3 linked regions of the Lentimicrobium sp. L6 genome follow. The protein of the gene in region 2 interacts with the protein of the main gene of each other region in a pairwise test. Links are inferred from orthologs where the notes say so. Each region holds a gene or a part of one and is shown on either strand. Other genes may lie near its edges.

Region 1 (6,374 bases), on a different replicon or contig from region 2:
TGGATGTTTTTTAAGACCTTTGCCGACGACAGCCAGAGGCACCGTAGAACATTAAATTTAAGGAATTGAAAACTATAAAAACCGCACTCATATCTGTATTTCACAAAGACGGATTACAGGAAATCTTAGAAGAACTAGACCGATTAAATGTAGAGATTATTTCTACTGGCGGGACTTACGATCACATTATAAAACAAGGCTTTAAAGCAAAAACTGTTGAATCAATTACCGACTACCCAGGTATTTTTGGCGGTAGAGTGAAGACTTTACATCCCGATATTTTTGGTGGTATTTTACATCGTCGTCATTTAGCCGAAGATTTAGCAGAATTGGAGAAGTATAATATTCCAGCCATCGATTTAGTAATAGTCGATCTTTATCCTTTTGAAAAAACAGTGGCTACAGCTGACGAAGAAAGTCAAATTATTGAGAAAATCGATATTGGCGGAATTAGTTTAATTCGTGCTGCTGCTAAGAATTTCAAAGATGTTATTATTATTCCTTCTCAGGATCAATATGGTGAGCTTCTTAAAATGCTTCAGAAACAAAATGGAGCTTCTAGCATAGAGAATCGTAAGTATTTCGCAGCTCAAGCCTTTAATGTTTCTTCTCATTACGATACCGCCATTTTTAATTATTTTAATGGTACTGAAGAAATTCCTTCTTTTAAAATATCACAAAAAAACGGTGCTGTTTTACGTTATGGTGAGAATCCTCATCAAGAAGGCATGTTTTATGGTGATTTAGAAAAAGTATTTTCTCAACTCCATGGTAAAGCCATCTCTTACAACAACTTAGTAGACTTAGATGCAGCAATTAAATTAATATCAGAATTTGACGAACCAACTTTTGCCATTCTAAAACATACCAATGCCTGTGGATTGGCTTCCGACAAAAGCTTATCTGAAGCCTGGAATAAAGCATTAGCTGGCGACCCTATTTCGGCCTTTGGTGGTGTGCTGGCTTGTAATAAAGAAGTGGATGAAGAAACGGCTAAAGCTGTCAATAAACTATTTTTCGAAATAATAATTGCCCCTTCTTATGAAAAAAATGCATTAGAAGTGCTGAAAAGCAAAAAAAATAGAATAATTTTACAAGCTGATTCTTATGATTTTCCAACAAAAATCTATAAATCAATTTTAAATGGTACTTTAGTACAAGGTTCCGATGATGTTAGTGAGACAAAAGAGGATACGAAAGTAATCACAGAACAGGCTCCAAGCATCAGAGAACTTGAGGATTTGGTATTTGCTAACTTAATAGTGAAACATACCAAATCAAATGCTATTGTATTGGTGAAGAACAAACAGTTGATTGGTAGTGGAACAGGTCAAACAAGTAGAGTTGATGCCTTAAAACAAGCGATTATAAAAGCTGAAGCCTTCAATTTAGATTTAGAAGGATCTGTATTGGCTTCAGATGCTTTTTTCCCGTTTGCTGACTCAGTAGAGATAGCAAATCAATCAGGTGTTAAAGCGGTGATTCAACCTGGTGGATCAGTGCGAGATCAGGATAGCATTGATTATTGTAATCAAAACAATATGAGTATGCTATTTACAGGAAATAGACATTTTAAACATTAATAAACTCAAGATATAATGGGTATATTCTCATTCTTAACACAAGAGTTGGCTATCGACTTAGGAACTGCCAATACCATTATCATATATAATGACAAGGTAGTAGTTGACGAGCCCTCCATAGTTGCCATTGAAAGAAATACAGGTCGAATTATTGCAGTGGGTAAAAAAGCCCAAATGATGCATGGTAAGACTCATGAAAATATAAAAACGATACGTCCGCTCCGAGATGGTGTAATTGCTGATTTTGAATCAGCAGAATATATGATCGAAGAAATGATCAAAATGACAAAAGCTCCATCTAGATGGTTCAAGCCTTCTTTAAAAATGGTGATTTGCATTCCTTCTGGAATTACACCAGTAGAAGAACGCGCTGTAAAAGACAGCGCTGAACAAGCAGGAGCCAAAGAAGTGAAATTGATTCATGAGCCTATGGCTGCTGCTATTGGAATAGGAATTGATGTGATGGAACCTACCGGAAACATGATTATTGATATCGGGGGGGGAACGAGTGAAATTGCCGTTATTGCACTTGGTGGAATTGTAAACAACAAGTCTATTCGAGTAGCTGGTGATGATTTCAATATGGACATCATCGACTATATGCGTAAGCAACATAATATCACTATTGGAGAACGTACTGCAGAGCAAATTAAAATCCATGTAGGAGCTGCTTCTACAGAGATTGAAAACCCACCTGAAGATTATGCCGTTCATGGTAGAGATATGCTAACGGGAATTCCTAAGGAGATTTATGTGAATTATTCTGAAATAGCTCATGCTTTAGATAAGTCCATTTCTAAAATTGAATCTGCTATTCTTCATGCTTTAGAGATGACACCTCCTGAATTATCTGCAGATATTTTCAGTACAGGTATATTCTTAGCTGGTGGAGGATCTATGTTAAGAGGATTAGATGTTAGAATTCACCAAAAAACAAAGCTTCCTATTCATGTAGCTGAAGATCCATTAAGGGCTGTGGCTCGTGGAACTGGAATTGCTTTGAAAAACTTTAATAAGTTCACATTCTTGATTAAATAAGAGAGGATGGCCTAATGCAGAATCTTCTTAATTTCCTCTGGAAAAACTACGCTTTCTTTTTGTTCTTAATACTTGAGTTTATTGCCTTAAGTATGGTTGTTTCTAATGGACATCAATCTGCTGTATTTTCCTATACCAGCAACCAAATGGGTGGGGAAGCTTTTAGTAGTTGGCAAAGTATAGTTCACTATTTCGATCTTGGTGAAGCTAATGAGCAATTGGTTGAAGAAAATAAAAGACTTAGGAGTCAATTGGACCAATCTTTCCTAGATAGGGACTTCATTGCTTTTGATACTATTTCGGTAAATGACAGTTTGATAAAGTGGGACAGTACTCAAAATAAATTCCTTCCTCAGGATACCAATATTTTAGCTTTCGAATATATTGGCGCTAAAACTATTAGCAATTCTATTCATAAGCAAAAAAATTATTTAATGCTTAATAAAGGGCTTGCACAAGGGGTGAGAGAAAACATGGGAGTCATAGGCCCTAATGGTGTAGTTGGAATTGTTTATAGTGCATCAGAAGATTTCAGCACCGTAGTTTCTTTATTAAATATCAAAACTAGAATTAGTTCTAAGCTAAAAACCAATAATGAATTAGGAATTTTACAATGGGATGGTCAAAATCCAAACCTTGCACAATTCAATAGTATTGAAACCTATATTCCAATAAAAGTTGGAGATAGTATTATTACAAGTGGTTATTCACATATATTTCCCGAAGGGATCATGCTTGGAGTTATTCAAGATTATCATCGAAACACATCCGATAATACCTATTATATAAGCGTGAAACTATCTACTAAGTTTAGCAGCCTAAAACATGTTACTATTATCCGAAACAGGTTCTATGAAGAGCAAATTTTATTAGAAAAAACATTGGAGGATGAAAGATAATGTTTAAAAGCATATTCATATTTTTTGCCCTGGTAATATCTCAGGTATTGGTTTTTAATCATATTCAATTTTCTGGTTATATCAACCCTGCTTTCTACGTCCTTTTTATCATTCTACTACCGGCGAATACTCCAGCATGGCTCCGATTAATTTCTGGTTTCCTATTGGGATTCAGTATTGATATTTTTTCACAAAGCCCAGGGCTAAATGCTGCTTCAACAGTATTAATAGCCTTTTTACAGCCCTATATATTATACGCTTTCAAAACTACTGATGTAGATGAAGGAAAACGTAATAGCTTAAGTCATATAGGCTTTCGCTGGTTCATCAGCTACTCAATCGTTCTTATTCTCATTCACCATGTTTTCTACTTTATTTTAGAAGTTTTTCGATTTAGCCATTTTTTAGATACTTTTTATCGCATTATTCTCAGTAGTTTTGCTACTTTTATTGCCATATTTTTATCACAACTAGTTATTTATAAAAAACAACAATAATTTCAATCTTATGAAAAACATTAAATATTTAATGCTTTTTGCTATTGCTTTAGGAATTTTCTCGGCTTGTGAGAACGAAGCTAAGCAGAAACAAGAATCTTATGAAATAGCTGGCGAATTCAGAGGAGTCACAGAAGGAAATGCCTTTATCAAAGTTAGAGGAGAAAATGGTTGGGAAACCATTGATTCAGCTATTATTGTTGAAGAGAAATTCAACATGAGTGGAAGTACTGAAGATGTCAAATTTGTATATCTAGTATCCGATGCTTATAGAGGTGGAATCCCCCTGTTTCTCGAAAACACAGCATATAGCATCAACCTTCATAAAGACAGTATTGATAAGGTTGAAATTAAAGGTAGTGAAATTCAAGCTGCATTTGCTGAAGCCAAAACCAATATGGACAAGTATGACGAGCTATGGCAAGATTACTATTATAACGAATATCGTGCTATGACTGATGAAGAAAAAGCTAAAAACGAAGATCATCTCAACGACTTATATGATGGTGCTCAACTTTTAAAAAAAGAATACATCAAGTCTTTCATCACTAAGAATGCTGATAATATTGCAGCAGCACAGATATTAATGGATAGTGAAGATGCCTTAGGAACAGATGATATGCTAACTTTATACGAAGGACTTACACCTTTAGTAAAATCATCAAATCCTGGCATATTTTTAACAGAAAGAATAGAAATCGTTAAAAAGACTGCAATAGGCCAACCATTGATTGATTTCACCATGAATGATACAAAAGGAAACCCATTAAAACTTTCTGAAATCACTAAAGGGAAATATGTATTGGTTGATTTTTGGGCTGCTTGGTGTGGCCCTTGCCGTAAAGAAAACCCTAATGTTGTTGAAAATTACAATAAATATAACGCTGATGGCTTTGATGTCTTAGGTGTTTCCTTTGATGATGATAAAGATAAATGGCTAAAAGCTATTGAAGACGATGGTTTAACTTGGACACAGGTTTCGGATTTAAAAGGCTGGAAAAATTCCGCTGGTAAATTATATGGCATTCGATCTATCCCACAAAATATACTATTAAGCCCTGAAGGAATTATTTTAGAGAAAAACCTAAGAGACAAAGCTCTTGGAGAAAAATTAGCCGAGATATTCGGTAAATAATATTGTACTACAAAAAAGCTGTCTTTTTTATGAAACACTATTCATAAAAAGACGGCTTTTTATATTTTTTAGAGGATGGAATTGAACGATAGAAATAAAGTTTTTGAGGTTTTAAAGGAGTTAAATATAGAATGTGAGTTACACGAGCACCCTCCCACTCCAACCATTGAAGAGGCCGTTAAGTATTGGGGCCAAATGAAATCTACCCATTGTAAAAATTTATTTTTCAGAAATCACAAAGGCAATAAGCATTATTTAGTCATCTTTGAGCACCAACAGCAACTCATGATTCGTGATTTGGAACAAAAATTAAAACAAGGGAAACTCTCCTTTGCCTCAGAAAAAAGAATGAGTAAATACCTAGGTGTTAAACCTGGTTCGGTTAGTCTTTTTGGGTTGATTAATGATAATGATAATCATGTTTATGTATTCTTTGATAAAAACTTATTGAATAGTGAATTTTTAAGTTTTCATCCTAATAACAATACTGCTTCATTAAAGATTTCCCAATCCGATTTTCAAAAATTCCTCATTTGGTCAGGAAATGAACATGAATTTCTCGACTTATACTAATCATAAATTGAACTGATTTATAATCTTAATTTGAATATATTTGCTCAAATTTTAATGAATGGCCGAAACAATCTCCACAAAGAAGAATAAAGGTAGAAAAGCAGCTTCACCGAAGACTGAAGAGCCCAATGAGAAAGAAATGACTTTTTGGGATCATCTCACAGAATTAAGGGGGCATTTGGTGCGTTCTCTAGTAGCTATCATATTACTAGCTATTGTTGCTTTCATCTATAAGAGTTTTGTTTTTAATACTATTATTCTAGCACCTAAGGAAGCTGATTTCATTACCAATCAACTATTATGCAAATTGGGGATGCTTATCAATATCGACTATTTCTGTGTTTCCGATTTCAGCCTTAAAATCATCAACATAAATATGGCTGGACAGTTTATGACCCATATGTATATTTCTTTTATGGCTGGTGTAGTGATGGCCGCTCCTTATATCATTTATGAATTCTGGAAATTTGTGGAACCTGCATTACATGAGCACGAAAGAAAAAATTCAGGTGGAACCGTATTAGTTTGTAGCCTCCTATTTATTACGGGAGTAGTATTCTCCTACTTTTTAATCGTCCCGCTGGCTTTGAATTTCTTTGGTTCCTATCATGTTAGCGAAGAAGTTTCAAATACCATTTCCTTAACTAGC
Region 2 (8,018 bases):
CAAAATCGAATGTACAAATTGAATATGTAAATGTAGGTATAGCAGGACAGCATATCAAGAGTCTTCAGCACCGTGGAAATATCATCAGAAAGAATATTGACGATGAAATTAGCCAAGAAGATGTAGATCAACTAATGGATAATATGCGTAATCTGAACATGAGTCCAGGTGAAGAAATTATCGATGTCATTCCTCAGGAATATATTATCGATAACGAAGCAGGCATTAAAGAACCTGTGGGCATGTTGGGAAACTCATTAGAAGCCAATTTCCATATCATCATTGGACAAACCACCGCTGCTAAGAACATATACAAATGTGTAAAGAAAAGCAATTTAGACATTGTAGATCTAATATTAGAGCCTATCGCCAGTGCCAGAGCAGTATTGAGTGATGAGGAAACAGAAGCCGGAGTTGCCTTAGTAGATATTGGAGGTGGAACGACCGACATTGCCATTTTCCACGATGGAATCATTCGTCATACAGCCGTTATCCCTTTTGGAGGCGATGTAATTACGGAGGATGTTAAAGAAGGATGTTCTATCATTAAGAAACATGCTGAGGAATTAAAAGTAAAATTTGGTTCTGCTTTGTCGGACGAGAACAAAGAGAATGAAATCGTAGCCATCCCAGGCCTCAGAGGAAGACCTCCTAAAGAGATTACCTTAAAAAACCTAGCCAATATTATTCAGGCTCGTGTGGAAGAAATCATAGAACATGTGTATTGGGAAATCAAAAACTCAGGATACGAGAATAAGCTGATCGCTGGTATCGTATTAACCGGTGGAGGATCCCAACTCAAACATCTGGTCCAACTCACCGAGTTTATAACCGGCATGGACACCAGAATTGGTTATCCAAACGAGCATTTGGCCGATGGTTCTCCAGAGGAATTATCAAGTCCAACCTATGCTACTGGTATTGGATTAGTTATTGAAGGATTTCAACGCTACGATGTAGAAAGTAGAAAAGAAAATTTCAAGATGAAAAACGATAAAGGAAAAGAAGAAGTTCCTGTGTCTTCCCCAAAAAGAAGATTTTTAGACAAAATCACCGACTTCTTCGATCAGGATAATAACGAAATCGTGTAAATCTTTTTAGACTATCGAAATACTACACACGCATTGATAGTCGAGGATTATCAACATAGATTTTGTTAATAAAAGTTATTAATTTCCACTAATGAAGGAATTAGCGTTTATACATTAGTAAAATAAAATGAGAGGATTATGTTAGCATTTGATTCACCAAAAGATCAGTCATCCATAATAAAAGTATTAGGGGTAGGCGGAGGCGGCGGAAACGCTGTAAACCATATGTTTAGTCAAGGAATTCAAGGTGTAGATTTCATCTTGTGCAATACCGATGCACAAGCTTTGGAATGCAGCCCAATTCCAACAAAAATACAGCTGGGTACCAGCTTAACAGAAGGTCGAGGCGCCGGCTCAAAACCAGAAGTTGGTCGCAATGCTGCCATCGAAGATATCGAAAAGATTAAAGAGGTACTGGAGGTTAACACCAAAATGTTGTTTATAACAGCTGGAATGGGTGGTGGCACGGGTACTGGAGCAGCTCCCGTTATTGCACAGGCCGCCGCAGAATTAGACATACTCACCGTGGGTATTGTTACTATTCCTTTTGGTTTCGAAGGCAGAAAGCGTAAGCAACTGGCAGAAGCAGGTATCACTGAAATGAAAAAATACGTGGATACCATTCTTATTATCAGCAACGATAAATTAAGAGAGCTCCATGGCAATTTAAAACTATCTGAAGCATTCAGCCGTGCTGACAACATTCTTGCAACTGCCGCAAAAGGTATTGCAGAAATTATCACTGTCACTGGATACATCAACGTGGATTTTGAAGATGTGAAAACAGTAATGAAAGACAGCGGTGTTGCTATCATGGGTGCTGGAGTAGCCGAAGGCGAGAACAGAGCTATGGAAGCAGCTGAAATGGCATTGAATTCACCATTATTGAATGATAATGATATTCATGGCGCCAACAATATGCTTCTTTACATTGCTACTGGTACAGATAGCGAAATTTCAATGGATGAAGTATCTGAAATCACAGATTATATCATAGATCAAACTGGTGAGCAATGTGAGGTGATTTGGGGTAGTGGTACAGACAAAAATTTAGGTAATTCTATTTCTATCACATTAATTGCAACAGGTTTTGATAGAGAAGGAATGGCGACTAAGGAAGAGTCAACAGCAAAAACTGTTACACCTTTAAACGCAGAAGTTCCGGTAACAAAGCCACAAGAAGTCCAAGCCACAGCAACTTCTCAAACTATTGATGCACCAACATTAATGTTAAAGAAAGAAGAAGAGCCCAAGATCGAACATCAGCTTTTTCAAGACTCTCAACCAAAAATGAGCACTCCTGAAACCAAGCAAAAAGAAGAAAAACAAGAAGAACCAAATATCATCATCAAAACACTAGGCGAAGATGCTCCAGAAGTTTCAGAAGTAAGCAATGAAAATGATATCAAAAATCCTGAGCCATCTAAAATTTCAGAAGAAAGTGAAAGAAAACTATCTGAAAGAGCTAAAAAACTCAGACAGCTATCCTATATCAATAAAAGCGGTAAAAATATTGATGAAATGGAGAACGTTCCTGCTTATAAAAGAAAAAATATACACATCTCACATACTGTTAGTTCACAAGAATCAGAAGTGGCTCGTTACTCCCTCTCAGATAACGAAGGCAACACTGAAATCAAAACTAATAACAGTTTTTTACATGATAATGTAGATTAATATTATAACATATAATCCTACCAACGACCCCTTATCAAAATATGATAAGGGGTTTTGTTTTGGCTTTTCTTTTGATCAAAACGTCTTTAAAAATATCATATTTGCTAAAATCAGACTAAGCCTATTCCTTAGATCATTAATCGCCGGTTGCATTTCTTTTTTATTCCTGAGACCTAGGGACGGCTATTTTGACATCTCTACTCATTTACCTTGGGCGCAGCCCAAGGTTGAAATAATTGACCCTTTCAGGGTCTTATGATTCTGAACAACTTTACAATCATGCTTTCACTAAAAGGCAGCTTTTATTTAATTGTAAAAAAAAGGCTGAAAGTCTTTGTTAAAAATAGCCATGGGCAGCGCCCATGGTTAAGAACAATAGTTATATTTAGGTCGTCCAGAAATTCAATTTAAAAAATTAATAACTCTGCCGACCACCTTCATGATTCAAGAAAGAACAATAATTAGATCATTTTTAAGTATTAAATAGATGTCATTTATTGATTACAAACATCGTTTTACGAAAACACACAAACAACATACCAATAAACGCCTCTTTTATTATCTTTGCAAAAAATAATAATATGAGCTTAGAAATTTTAATCAATAACGATATTAAAGCTGCCATGATCAGCAAGGACAAGAAGAAATTAGGTGCATTAAGAGCTATAAAAGCCGCTCTTCTTCTTGAGAAAACCGGAAAAGACACCAATAGTGGCGAAATCCCTGAAACAGTGGAGCTTAAAATTTTACAAAAGTTGGTTAAGCAAAGAAGAGAATCTGCTGATATTTTTACCAAACAAAACAGACCTGAACTAGCAGAAGATGAAGTTTACGAAGCCGATATCATTCAAGCTTACCTTCCTCAACAAATGGATGAAGCTTCACTCAGAAAAGAGATAGCAGAAATCATTGAAATCACAGGTGCTTCTAGCATGAAAGACATGGGGAAATTGATGGGAATGGCCAGTAAAAAGTTTGCAGGAAAAGCCGATAGCAAAACCATAAGTAGCTTAGTAAAAGAGCTTTTATTGGGCTAATATTTTTTGGCTAAAAAAGCTTAGTCCATTTAATAATTCCATATATTTGCAGCCGCAATTCGAGGTTTATCTTACTATTTGGCTTTTGCATATTTTTCAAGAGTAGAAACCAAGATAAATCCCCCCTAAAATTGCAGCACAGAAATCGGGATGTGGCGCAGTTGGTAGCGCACTTGACTGGGGGTCAAGGGGTCGCAAGTTCAAGTCTTGTCATTCCGACATAAATTCAAAAAGAGTTATAGATTTATTCTATAGCTCTTTTTCTTTTTCACTCTATTTTGATAAAAAACTATTAGGGCGGAATAAGTGAGATTTATTTTGTTTTCCCAGTAACAACAACTTATAAACAAGGCGATTTTTTCTAAACCTATCTATCAAACAATCAGACCTTCATACCCAATAATTTCTTATATTTACAAGGAAGTATCTATTACCAATTACAAAGCAAGCCTGCTTGTATTTTGAATGAATGAAATATTCTATAAGTATTCGTACTTATTCACCATATTCATTTTCAAAATCCATGGTAGATACTAAAAACATTTTAATTCTAGTTATATGCAAAACACAATAGAACAAATAAAATCCTTATCAGAGAAATATCGAGATTATACCGCAGAGAATCTTTCTAAGCTGGTTAAAATAAAGTCTTTAAGCACGCAGGAAAAAGAAGTTCAGCTCGAACTCAAACGACAAATGGAGGAGGCTGGGTTTGATGAAGTGAGGATAGATGGCCTAGGCAATGTGATAGGAAGAATTGGTAATGGAAGCACAATATTAGCTATCGATGGTCACATGGACACAGTGGATAATGGAAATCTGAGTAACTGGGATTTCGATCCTCTCGGCGGGGAGATAAAAGATGGATATGTTCATGGCCGAGGCACCGTTGATCAAGAAGGAGGCCCTGCGGCTTTTGTTACTTCTGGAAGGATTTTAAAAGAACTTGGCTTCGATAAAGATTTGACTATATACTTTGTAGGAAGCGTAATGGAGGAAGATTGCGATGGACTATGCTGGAAATATTTGGTAGAAGAGGAAAAAATAAAACCCGACTTCGCCATCAGCACTGAACCTACCAATCTAAATATTTATCGTGGACATAGAGGAAGAATGGAAATGCATGTGAGTTTCTATGGAGTTTCTTCCCACGGCTCGGCTCCCGAAAGAGGCAAAAACGCCATTTATTTGGCTTCAAAAGTGGCTCTTGAAATTGAAAAGCTCAATGAACGATTGGCCTACGATGAGTTTTTAGGGAAAGGAAGCGTGACCATCTCTGAATTTGTTTCTGAAAGTCCATCACTATGCGCAGTTTCTGATTTTGCCAGATTACATTTAGATCGCCGCCTCACTTGGGGAGAAACTAAAGAATCTGCTGTAAAAGAAATTGAAGACCTTCTAGAAGGATTAAATGCCAAAGTTGAAGTATTAGACTATTCGGAGGAGGCCTATACTGGATTAACCTACGGCATGGAGAAATATTATCCAACCTGGAAAATCCCAGAAGACCATCAAGTGGTTCAAACGGGTGTACAAGCTTATGAGGCACTTTATGCCAAAAAACCAAAAGTCGACAAGTGGACCTTCTCAACCAATGGAGTAGTTATCAATGGCATATACAAAATTCCAATGATAGGTTTTGGTCCTGGAAACGAAGTTCTGGCTCATGCACCAAATGAAAAAGTGGCCATCAACGATTTAGTGATAGCCTCTGCATTTTACGCCGCATTTGCTTATAAGCTTTAAATCTTGAACAAAAACAGATTCCACTCAAAGAAATCGCAAAGAACTTTCGCAAAGAACGCATAAGAAAAAAAAGAGAAATGATTAGTCAGAATTGAATTTTTAAAAATTAAACATCAAACCTCTTAACCTTTATCAACTGATATCTATTCACTGTTAACTATTAACTTTTAAAATATGAACATACAAGACAAAATTAAAACCCTAGCTCAATTAGACACCGATCTATTCGGAAAAGACTTCTTATTAACCTGGGAAAAAAGCGACGATGAATTAAAAGCTATATTAGAAATTGCTGCCATTTTAAAACAAATGCGTGATGAGAATATCTCTCCAAAAGTATTCGACTCTGGTTTAGCCGTTTCCATATTTAGAGACAATTCCACCCGAACTCGTTTTTCTTTTGCCTCCGCTGCTAACCTCCTCGGAATGGCCGTGCAAGATATGGATGAAACCAAATCACAAATCGCCCACGGAGAGACCGTGAGAGAAACCGCGAACATGATCTCATTTCTTACAGATGCCATTGGAATCCGTGATGATATGTACCTTGGGGAAGGCCATAAATACATGCGTGAAGTAGCCGAAGCTTTAGATGAAGGTTATGAAAAGAAAGTACTTCCAAACCGCCCAGGAATTGTAAACTTACAATGTGATATGGATCACCCTACTCAATCCATGGCCGATTTATTACATCTTAAAAATGAGTTTGGTTCCTTAGAGAATTTAAAAGGAAAGAAAATAGTCATGAGCTGGGCTTACTCTCCTAGCTATGGAAAACCCATGTCGGTGCCACAAGGAATTATTGCATTGATGACTCGCTATGGAATGGATGTGGAATTGACCTATCCTGAAGGCTATGATTTAATTCCTGAAATCGTGGATATTGCGAAGGACAATGCGGAGAAAAGTGGTGGTTCTTTTAAAGTAAGTCATGATATGTCCAAAGCCATGAAAGATGCAGATATTGTATATCCTAAAAGTTGGGCACCTTTCCATATTATGCAAGAGCGTACAGAGTTATTGAAAAACAAAGACGTTGAAGGCTTAGAGAAATTGGAGCAGAAAGCTCTAGAAAATAATGCCAAGTTCAAAGACTGGGAGTACTCTGAGGAAATGCGCAAAACCACAAAAGATGGGGATGCTTTATATATGCATTGTCTGCCAGCAGATATTTCTGATGTTTCTTGTAAAGATGGAGAAGTAGAAGCAGAAGTATTTGAGAAATATAGAATCAAAACCTATCACGAAGCGGGTTTTAAACCTTATATTATTGCTGCTATGATGTTTGCCAATAAATTTAAAAATCCTGTCGCTGTATTGCAAGGAATTTTAGATTCTGGTGCCAAGCGGGTTCGCTTTTAGAGTTAGGGTCGTCGACCCGCTTTGCGGGTTGACGACCCTAATATCAGCATCGGAGCCAATAGCTATTTGGCCTTTTTGAGGAAATAGGCCAAAGGTTTTGGCTGCATTGGTGGATGTGATAGCTACGTATTCTTGTAGTGTGATTCTATTTTCTAAGACTCCATGTTTATAGATAAGGTTTAATCTTTGCTCCACTCCTCTTGTGCCATTGGGAATTTTTCTGAAATCGTCTTTTCCCAATGCTTTTTGTTCTTTGGTAAATGGACAGTGATCTGTTCCTATGGTGGAGACCACTCCAGATTTTATGGCTGCCCATAAGGCTTCTTGATCTTCTTTTTTTCTTGGAGGAGGGCTCATGATAAAATTAGCTGCTGTTTCAAAATCTTCTTCATAAATAGAGTCATCATAGAGCAAATATTGTGGACAAGTTTCAGCTATCACTTGCTGACCTTTATCCTGTGCTGCAGCTATATAAACCAGTGATTCTTTGGCCGAAACGTGAACTATGTAAATAGGACAATCGGCTTGTGTTGCTAATTCTATAGCTCTTTTTACGGCTTGTGCTTCCCATTTTGCTGGACGAGAAATGGCATGATACTTCGGACTTCTTTTATTTTCTGCATAAAGTCGATTTCTAGCCTCCTCTATTTTATCTCCCATTTCGCAATGTAGCGTTACCATTCCGCCATGTTTTGCTACTGCTTTCATTACTTTTAATAGCACATCATCGTCTAAGCCAATACTGTCTTTATAGGCCATATAGACTTTGAAACTTTTGTATCCATCTTTAATGCATTGCGCTATTTCTTGCTCCATGGAATCGCGCCATTCTATGGGACTCACATGAAAATAACAATCAATAAGGCTATTTCTTGCTTCCTCTTGACGTTCTTTTATGGCATCTTGAAGGCTTTGTCCTTTTTGGGGTGTTACAAAATCTATGATAGTGGTGGTTCCACCTTTGAATGCTGCTTTGCTTCCTGATTCAAAATCGTCGGCAGAGAAACCTGCTGGTGTTGGAAGATGCATGTGTACGTGAGGGTCTATTCCTCCTGGAAATACATATTTGCCTTCTGCGTCTATGATTTTAGCTTTTTTAGATTGG
Region 3 (6,406 bases), on a different replicon or contig from region 2:
TTGCAGGCAAATATCGCGCTAAGAAAGGCTATTTATTTTCAAGAAAAGAGATAAATAGGAGATCCAAAAAGCCTTTAGTTCGATAAAATCAAATCTAATGGCTATTTATTTTATTAACTAGGATTTATGACCCTACTGTCCCAATTTGAATATCAAACCAGCAGTTAAATCACCTTGGAAAATAACCACTGTACTGCTTACACTAGCACCACAATTACTTCCTCCACTTCCAATACCACAGTAAATCCCTCCTCCATTAAAGTACATAGGCATATACATATTTCCTTGGAATTTGATTCCAACTTTATCTGTAAAATAGTATTTTATTCCTGCACCCAAATTGATCATAAAACGCCACACATCAGTAATATCGCCATTCGTAGCATTATAATATACTGCTCCAGCTTTAAAAGTACCAAAACCAATAAGCTGAGGATTAGATAATTCTACCCCTTTTGTTCCTCCAATAAGAAACATATGAGTTTGTATATCAAATTCTCTAGAAGGTAATAAGTCTATGTAACTAAAGTTTGGTCGCCATTGTGCATCTGAAGAACTAACTGCATAGGAAAGTTCCAGCATACTATGCCCACCAGCGTCGAAACCTAAGTGAAGGCCATAGTTTATATTGTCTTTTATCTTTAGGCTTCCTTCGTAGAAATTACTTTTTCCACCAAAGAAATATCCAACCATTGGAGAGAGTTCTACTTGTGAATAGGTGGATAAACCTGTAAATAGAAGGGCAATGAGTATTAGTTTTTTCATTTGAGTTTAGTTTTGATCCAGAACCTTCAGAAATAAAATGAAGATTTCTTAGCGTTATTTATAGCAAATATAAGGGTTTGAGGAATTAAAAATAATTTTAACAAAAAATAAAAACTTTAAGAACCATTGCTTCAAATTAGATTTCATGGGAATGCTACCTTTGCACAAATTTAATTTATGCATTACGCAGATAAACATAGCTTAGGTGAAATAGAATTATTCAAAGCAAAAGTGACCAGAATAGATGATTTAGGTGAGAATGCTTTTGTCTATTATTTCAAACGGTTTTTCGATTTTAAACCAGGGCAGGTGGTGGCTATTTCATTACAAAAAGATGAGCCTCCTAGGCTTTATAGTATTGCGAGTGAACCTAAAAATGAAGAGGTAGCTATTTTGTTTAAGGTAAAACCTGATGGTTTTTTAACACCTCGTTTGGCTGAAGTTAAAATAGGCGGCACCATATTAGTTAGCCAGCCTTTTGGGGCCTTTTATGGTAGTAAAGGAGCTGATTATTGGATAGCTGTAGGAACAGGAATTGCTCCATTTGTATCTATGCAAAAAAGTGGTTTAGCTCCTCAGAAGACTCTGATACATGGTGGGAGAGCTGAAAAATCCTTTTACTTTGATTCATTGTTTATTAAGGATGATTCATTGAAATATATTCCTTGTAGTTCTACCATGGAGAAGGAAGGCTTTTATAGTGGAAGACTTACAGAATACTTAAAAACTGAAGAGCTGGAATTAGATAGAACATTCTTCATTTGTGGTAGCTCTGAAATGGTGGTGCAAGTTCGAGATATATTGATAGATAGGGGAGTAGATTACGATAAAATCATAGCAGAAATATACTTTTAATGGTAAAAGAAAATATATTCGGTAAAACGAAAAAAGAATTACAAGAACTGGTTGTAGGCTTAGGTTTGGCAAAGTTTATTGGAACTCAATTAGCAGAGTGGATGTATAAAAATAATGCTCGAACATTTGAGGATATGCATAATATCTCTAAAAAGGCCAAGGCTTTATTAGATGAGAAATATCAATTGGAAAGAGTGGAGCATGGAACTGTACAAAAATCAGTTGACGGAACTAAGAAATATCTTTTTCATGTAAGAGGTAGCCATTTTATTGAGGCTGCTTTTATTCCAGATAGAGACCGTGCAACACTTTGTGTTTCTTCTCAAGTAGGCTGTAAAATGGGCTGTTTATTCTGTATGACGGGAAAACAAGGTTTCCAAGCTAACTTATCAACTGGCGAAATCTTGAATCAAATTTATAGTCTTCCAGAATTCGACCAATTGACCAATGTGGTATATATGGGAATGGGAGAGCCTTTTGATAATCTAGATAATGTTTTGAGAAGTATTGAGATTCTTACTGCTGATTATGGAATGGCTTGGAGTCCAAGGAGAATTACCGTTTCTACCATTGGTATCATTCCTGCAATGAAAACTTTCTTGGAGAAATCAGAAGCGCATTTGGCTATTAGTCTGCATTCTCCTTTTGAAGAGGAACGTAAAAAGATTATGCCCATAGAAAATGTATATAATCTACCGAAATTATTGGAAGTGATTAGTAATTTTGAGTTTGGTGGGCAAAGACGAGTGAGTTTTGAGTATATCATGTTCAAAGATTTCAACGATGGAAAAACTCAAGTTGACCAATTGGCCAGAATTCTAAATGGTATTAAATCTCGAATCAATCTAATAAGATTTCATCCCATTCCAGGAACTCCTCTATTGGGTTCCGATGATGAAACCATCCTCAAATTCCAAGCAGACCTTAAGAAAAAAGGCATCATGACTACCATTAGAGCTTCTCGTGGACAAGACATTTTTGCGGCTTGTGGACTTCTTTCTACCAAAGAATTGGTGAAACGAAAGGAAGAGGAGGATTTTTAACCTTTTATGGAATATCATTCTATATATTGCTCCTAATTGATCACTTTATTTGGCTTAACTCTTATTATTTCAGTAGTTTTTGCTGTATTTAGGTAATTCTATTTTCTAGTTTTTTTGACGAAGCGAAACATTGCGTTTATGATCATATTCGTAATCAGAGTCTTGCTATATGAATGAAATTTCTTTTGAGAAGTGTGTTTATTCGTTCAAAGAAAATATGGATAATAAGGAGTGAGAGCTATATTTTTCCTTAACTTTACTATGCAACACATTAAACTTTTAAATAATGAAAAAGAATATTTTACTATTGAGCATTCTCCTTATCGGCTTTGCTTTATTAACTAACTCTTGCAAAAAAGACGATGACCCAGAAACAAAAACATGCAACCTTATAAAGAGTGATACCCTCGATACGGATATGGGACTGGTCTTCACTGTTGTTAAAACTGGGGATGCTAATTGTACTAAAATCACTTATTCTATTGCAGGATCAGAACAAATACTCACTAATCCTACACTTCCATGGACCCTAAGTGCTTCAGGAGAAGCTGGAAGTACTATAGCGCTTACAGCAGATGCTACTACCACAAATGGAAGTATTTCTATTAGTATAACTGGGAATTCAGCTAGCTCCTCACTTTCTTTAAGTGAATCTTGTTCGCAGTATAACGATTGATGATATCATTTAGGGGTAAGAAGTCGAAATTTGATATTGGGTTTTGGCTTTTGGCCTCCATCAATTTGGGGTGTTACTTTATAAGTTCATCAAGTAAATCCCTTACTTTTTGGCTGTCCCATTTTTTATTTCCAGTTTCTTTCACAACGATGATACCTTCTTTATTTATAATATAGGTGGTTGGAAGACTTGTGCTAGAAAGTTGACTAGGTTCTTGATCTAGTGGGCGGTAAGATTTTAAATCCCAATTCTTGTCTTTTAAAAAATTTCTTGTAATACTTTGGTTTTCATTACTGATAAATAGAAAATATACTTTGTCGCCATAATCATTTTGCAATCTCTCAAAAGAAGGCATTTCAGCAATACAAGGTGGACACCAAGTTGCCCAGAAATTAATAAGAATGGGTTTGTCTGATAATTCTTTTAGTTGGATTTTTTGATTATCACCATTTAATAAGGTCCATTGATAATCAATAGGTGATAATTCACCATACTGATCGTCAGCTGAAACTGAAGGTGCAAAATTGGTTAATTCTTTAATGAATACCATGATGGGAGTTCGAGTAGCAGGAATTAAAAGGCCTGCGAATAAAAGAATAAAGAATATATCAGACACCCAAGCCCACCAAGATTTCTTCTTTTGTTTGACCCAGTATTTTTGCAAAAAATTCATGATTAGGTTTTTTTGCAAAAGTAGTATTATTCTTCTCTATTCCGTTTTGAAAATTTTTTAGAGGAAAATGAAATTATAAACAATAGAATGAGAATTGGTTCGTTAATTCTATGCCATTTTGTTTGTTTCTATTCAATTTCATTATGGTTATGCATTTATGTGTATGGCACTTAGTGAGTTGTGAAATATTTGAAAATAGCCAACTTTTTATTTATCAACATGTCTTGTGCATAACTCAGAAAATTTAAAACGATTTAGTTTTCTGAAAGATATCTTTTTTAATAAATTTGACACACACAAATTGAATACACATTACACCAAAACACAAAGAATATGAGTAAATTATTTGGCAAACTTTTCCAAGGGAAGGATTATACAGAACGTGGTAAGAAAATCATGACTATCCATAAGGGGAAATATACCACTTATCAAAAATACTTAGAAGTTAATCCAGCAATTGCAGAACAATATTTACAGTTTATTGGTAAACATCCAGACGCTGTATATATTCGTTGGGATAAAACAAAAAGTAAGTTTACGATGTAGTATTGTATATGTTTTTATAATAATAAGTATATTATAAGGGGCATAATAGAATGACCCTTAGGGTCTTTACTTAAAACAAGAAATTAACTGAAGCAAAATTCACAAAAACCTTTGATGGCGGTTGTAGTTTTGCTTTTTTCTTCTAGCCATCCCATATGTCCAGAGTTCCCTAAAATAGTAATTTGTGCTAAAGGAGCTATTGAAGCTTGAGCCAATGCATGATCAATAGCAATTCTACTGTCTTTCTTACCTAGAATAAACAATACAGGAACTTTTGAAAATGCTATTACATCCAAACGCATTGTTCTCTCTTTCATACCTGCTAAAGCAGCTATTATTCCTTTGGGATTCATGGCATTAGCCATTTCAATTTGATTCTCAATCTCCTTTTTAAACATTAACTGATTATTTTCCGCAAAAAGAGAAGGAATAAATTGATTGATGAAGCTCATTTTTTCTTGCTTTACTATTTCTATAGTCCGCTCTCTATTTTTTTTAGCTTCATCAGAATCCGCCATACTGTGGCTATGGAATAATCCAAAACCATTCAAGCGCTGTGGATACTTTTCAGCGAAAGCTAGTGTGGTATATCCACCCATGCTGTGTCCCACCATGATACATTTTTCAATGGTTTCGGCAAGTAAAACTTGTTCTACTATTTCGGCCATAAAGTCCATTCCATGACTTTTGCTCCATATTCCTGTTTCACCATGCCCTGGTAAGTCGATGCAAAGAACTTGATAATTCTTCGAAAGTTCCTCGGAGTGGTAATTCCACATGCCAAGGTCTTCCATAAATCCGTGTAATAATACGATGCATTCTCCCTGACCTTCAATTTGATAATTGATATTTTTATTTTGAAATATAATTTGTTTTTGCATGCAATAAATTTTGTGTAAAAATAAGGTTTTTCATTGTCATTGTAGGATAGCAATTTGAAGTTTTCAATCCTATCTTCGAATATTTGAACATTCTTAAATTAAAAAAAAACGCAAACCGAAGCTTGCGTTTTATAGCGTTGACTAGATAAAACTTCTTTAAATGTTTATATTTCATTCAATAAGTTAACCATCTCAATGGCTCCCATAGCTGCTTCAAAGCCTTTATTCCCAGCCTTTGTTCCTGCTCTTTCAATAGCTTGTTCAATACTATCTGTAGTAAGAACACCAAAGATAACTGGTAATCCTTCTGCCATAGAAACAGAAGCTATTCCTTTAGAAACTTCAGAAGAAACAAAATCAAAGTGAGGGGTTGAACCACGGATGACAGCACCCAAGCAGATAATGGCATCGAATCGACCAGTTTGAGCCATTTTTTGTGCTACCAATGGAATCTCAAAAGCACCAGGAGCCCATGCAATTTCAACATTCTCCTCATTGACATCGTGTCTTTTTAGCGCATCAATCGCTCCTTCTAATAATTTGCCACCTATAAACTCATTGAAACGACCTACAATAATACCAAATCGGTTATTTCCAGCTGTTAATTTACCTTCTATTATTTTCATTTTGTATATGTATTTATTTTTTTTTAATTAGCTTTTGCAAATGGCTGGTAGCTAGAAACTAATAACTTTTAGTTTTTCACTATTAACTTTTCACTTTCACATCCAAATTTCTAAGAACATGTCCCATCTTACTAGCCTTTGTTGCCATGTAAAAAGCATTTCTTTCATGGTGATTAGCTTCAATATGAACGCGTTCTACTACTTCGATTCCATAGTTTTCCAGAGAATGAACTTTATCTGGGTTATTGGTAAGTAAACGAACCTTTTTTACCCTTAATTCTCTAAGCATGTCTGCAGCGGCTTTATAATCTCTTAAATCTGGAGCAAAACCTAAAGCTTCA

What was found.
Region 1: the proteins of ftsZ (region 2) and HNS38_RS00165 interact in binary tests that used the Escherichia coli proteins (3 or more experiments, as listed by UniProt). The link is inferred for Lentimicrobium sp. L6 from one-to-one orthologs.
Region 3: the proteins of ftsZ (region 2) and rlmN interact in binary tests that used the Escherichia coli proteins (3 or more experiments, as listed by UniProt). The link is inferred for Lentimicrobium sp. L6 from one-to-one orthologs.

The regions. Positions count from the first base shown.
Region 1 is NZ_JABKCA010000001.1:25,076-31,449, reverse strand. What follows is about bases 648-3,609. They hold HNS38_RS00165 (rod shape-determining protein), read left to right. Parts: upstream 648-1,598; coding sequence 1,599-2,621; downstream 2,622-3,609. Other genes in these bases: mreD (rod shape-determining protein MreD), read left to right, coding at 3,520-3,609; mreC (rod shape-determining protein MreC), read left to right, coding at 2,636-3,520; purH (bifunctional phosphoribosylaminoimidazolecarboxamide formyltransferase/IMP cyclohydrolase), read left to right, coding at 648-1,583. In the rest of the region: more of purH, read left to right, coding at 51-647; more of mreD, read left to right, coding at 3,610-4,017; HNS38_RS00150 (TlpA disulfide reductase family protein), read left to right, coding at 4,028-5,152; HNS38_RS00145 (prolyl-tRNA synthetase associated domain-containing protein), read left to right, coding at 5,228-5,725; twin-arginine translocase subunit TatC, read left to right, coding at 5,784-6,374. UniProt on the Escherichia coli protein: Forms membrane-associated dynamic filaments that are essential for cell shape determination. Acts by regulating cell wall synthesis and cell elongation, and thus cell shape.
Region 2 is NZ_JABKCA010000022.1:18,335-26,352, forward strand. Bases 575-3,498 are described here. They hold ftsZ (cell division protein FtsZ), read left to right. Parts: upstream 575-1,229; coding sequence 1,230-2,768; downstream 2,769-3,498. Other genes in these bases: ftsA (cell division protein FtsA), read left to right, coding at 575-1,091; HNS38_RS07425 (GatB/YqeY domain-containing protein), read left to right, coding at 3,350-3,498. Outside these bases: more of ftsA, read left to right, coding at 1-574; more of HNS38_RS07425, read left to right, coding at 3,499-3,805; HNS38_RS07435 (YgeY family selenium metabolism-linked hydrolase), read left to right, coding at 4,364-5,551; knotted carbamoyltransferase YgeW, read left to right, coding at 5,726-6,913; hydA (dihydropyrimidinase), read right to left, coding at 6,881-8,018. UniProt on the Escherichia coli protein: Essential cell division protein that forms a contractile ring structure (Z ring) at the future cell division site. The regulation of the ring assembly controls the timing and the location of cell division.
Region 3 is NZ_JABKCA010000037.1:29,598-36,003, reverse strand. Bases 648-3,641 are described here. They hold rlmN (23S rRNA (adenine(2503)-C(2))-methyltransferase RlmN), read left to right. Parts: upstream 648-1,619; coding sequence 1,620-2,663; downstream 2,664-3,641. Other genes in these bases: HNS38_RS10670 (TlpA family protein disulfide reductase), read right to left, coding at 3,413-3,641; HNS38_RS10675 (hypothetical protein), read left to right, coding at 2,950-3,339; HNS38_RS10685 (ferredoxin--NADP reductase), read left to right, coding at 943-1,620; HNS38_RS10690 (hypothetical protein), read right to left, coding at 648-765. Also shown: HNS38_RS10695 (DUF3089 domain-containing protein), read left to right, coding at 1-54; more of HNS38_RS10690, read right to left, coding at 133-647; more of HNS38_RS10670, read right to left, coding at 3,642-4,012; HNS38_RS10665 (hypothetical protein), read left to right, coding at 4,346-4,558; HNS38_RS10660 (alpha/beta fold hydrolase), read right to left, coding at 4,642-5,439; ribE (6,7-dimethyl-8-ribityllumazine synthase), read right to left, coding at 5,604-6,065; HNS38_RS10650 (bifunctional 3,4-dihydroxy-2-butanone-4-phosphate synthase/GTP cyclohydrolase II), read right to left, coding at 6,148-6,406.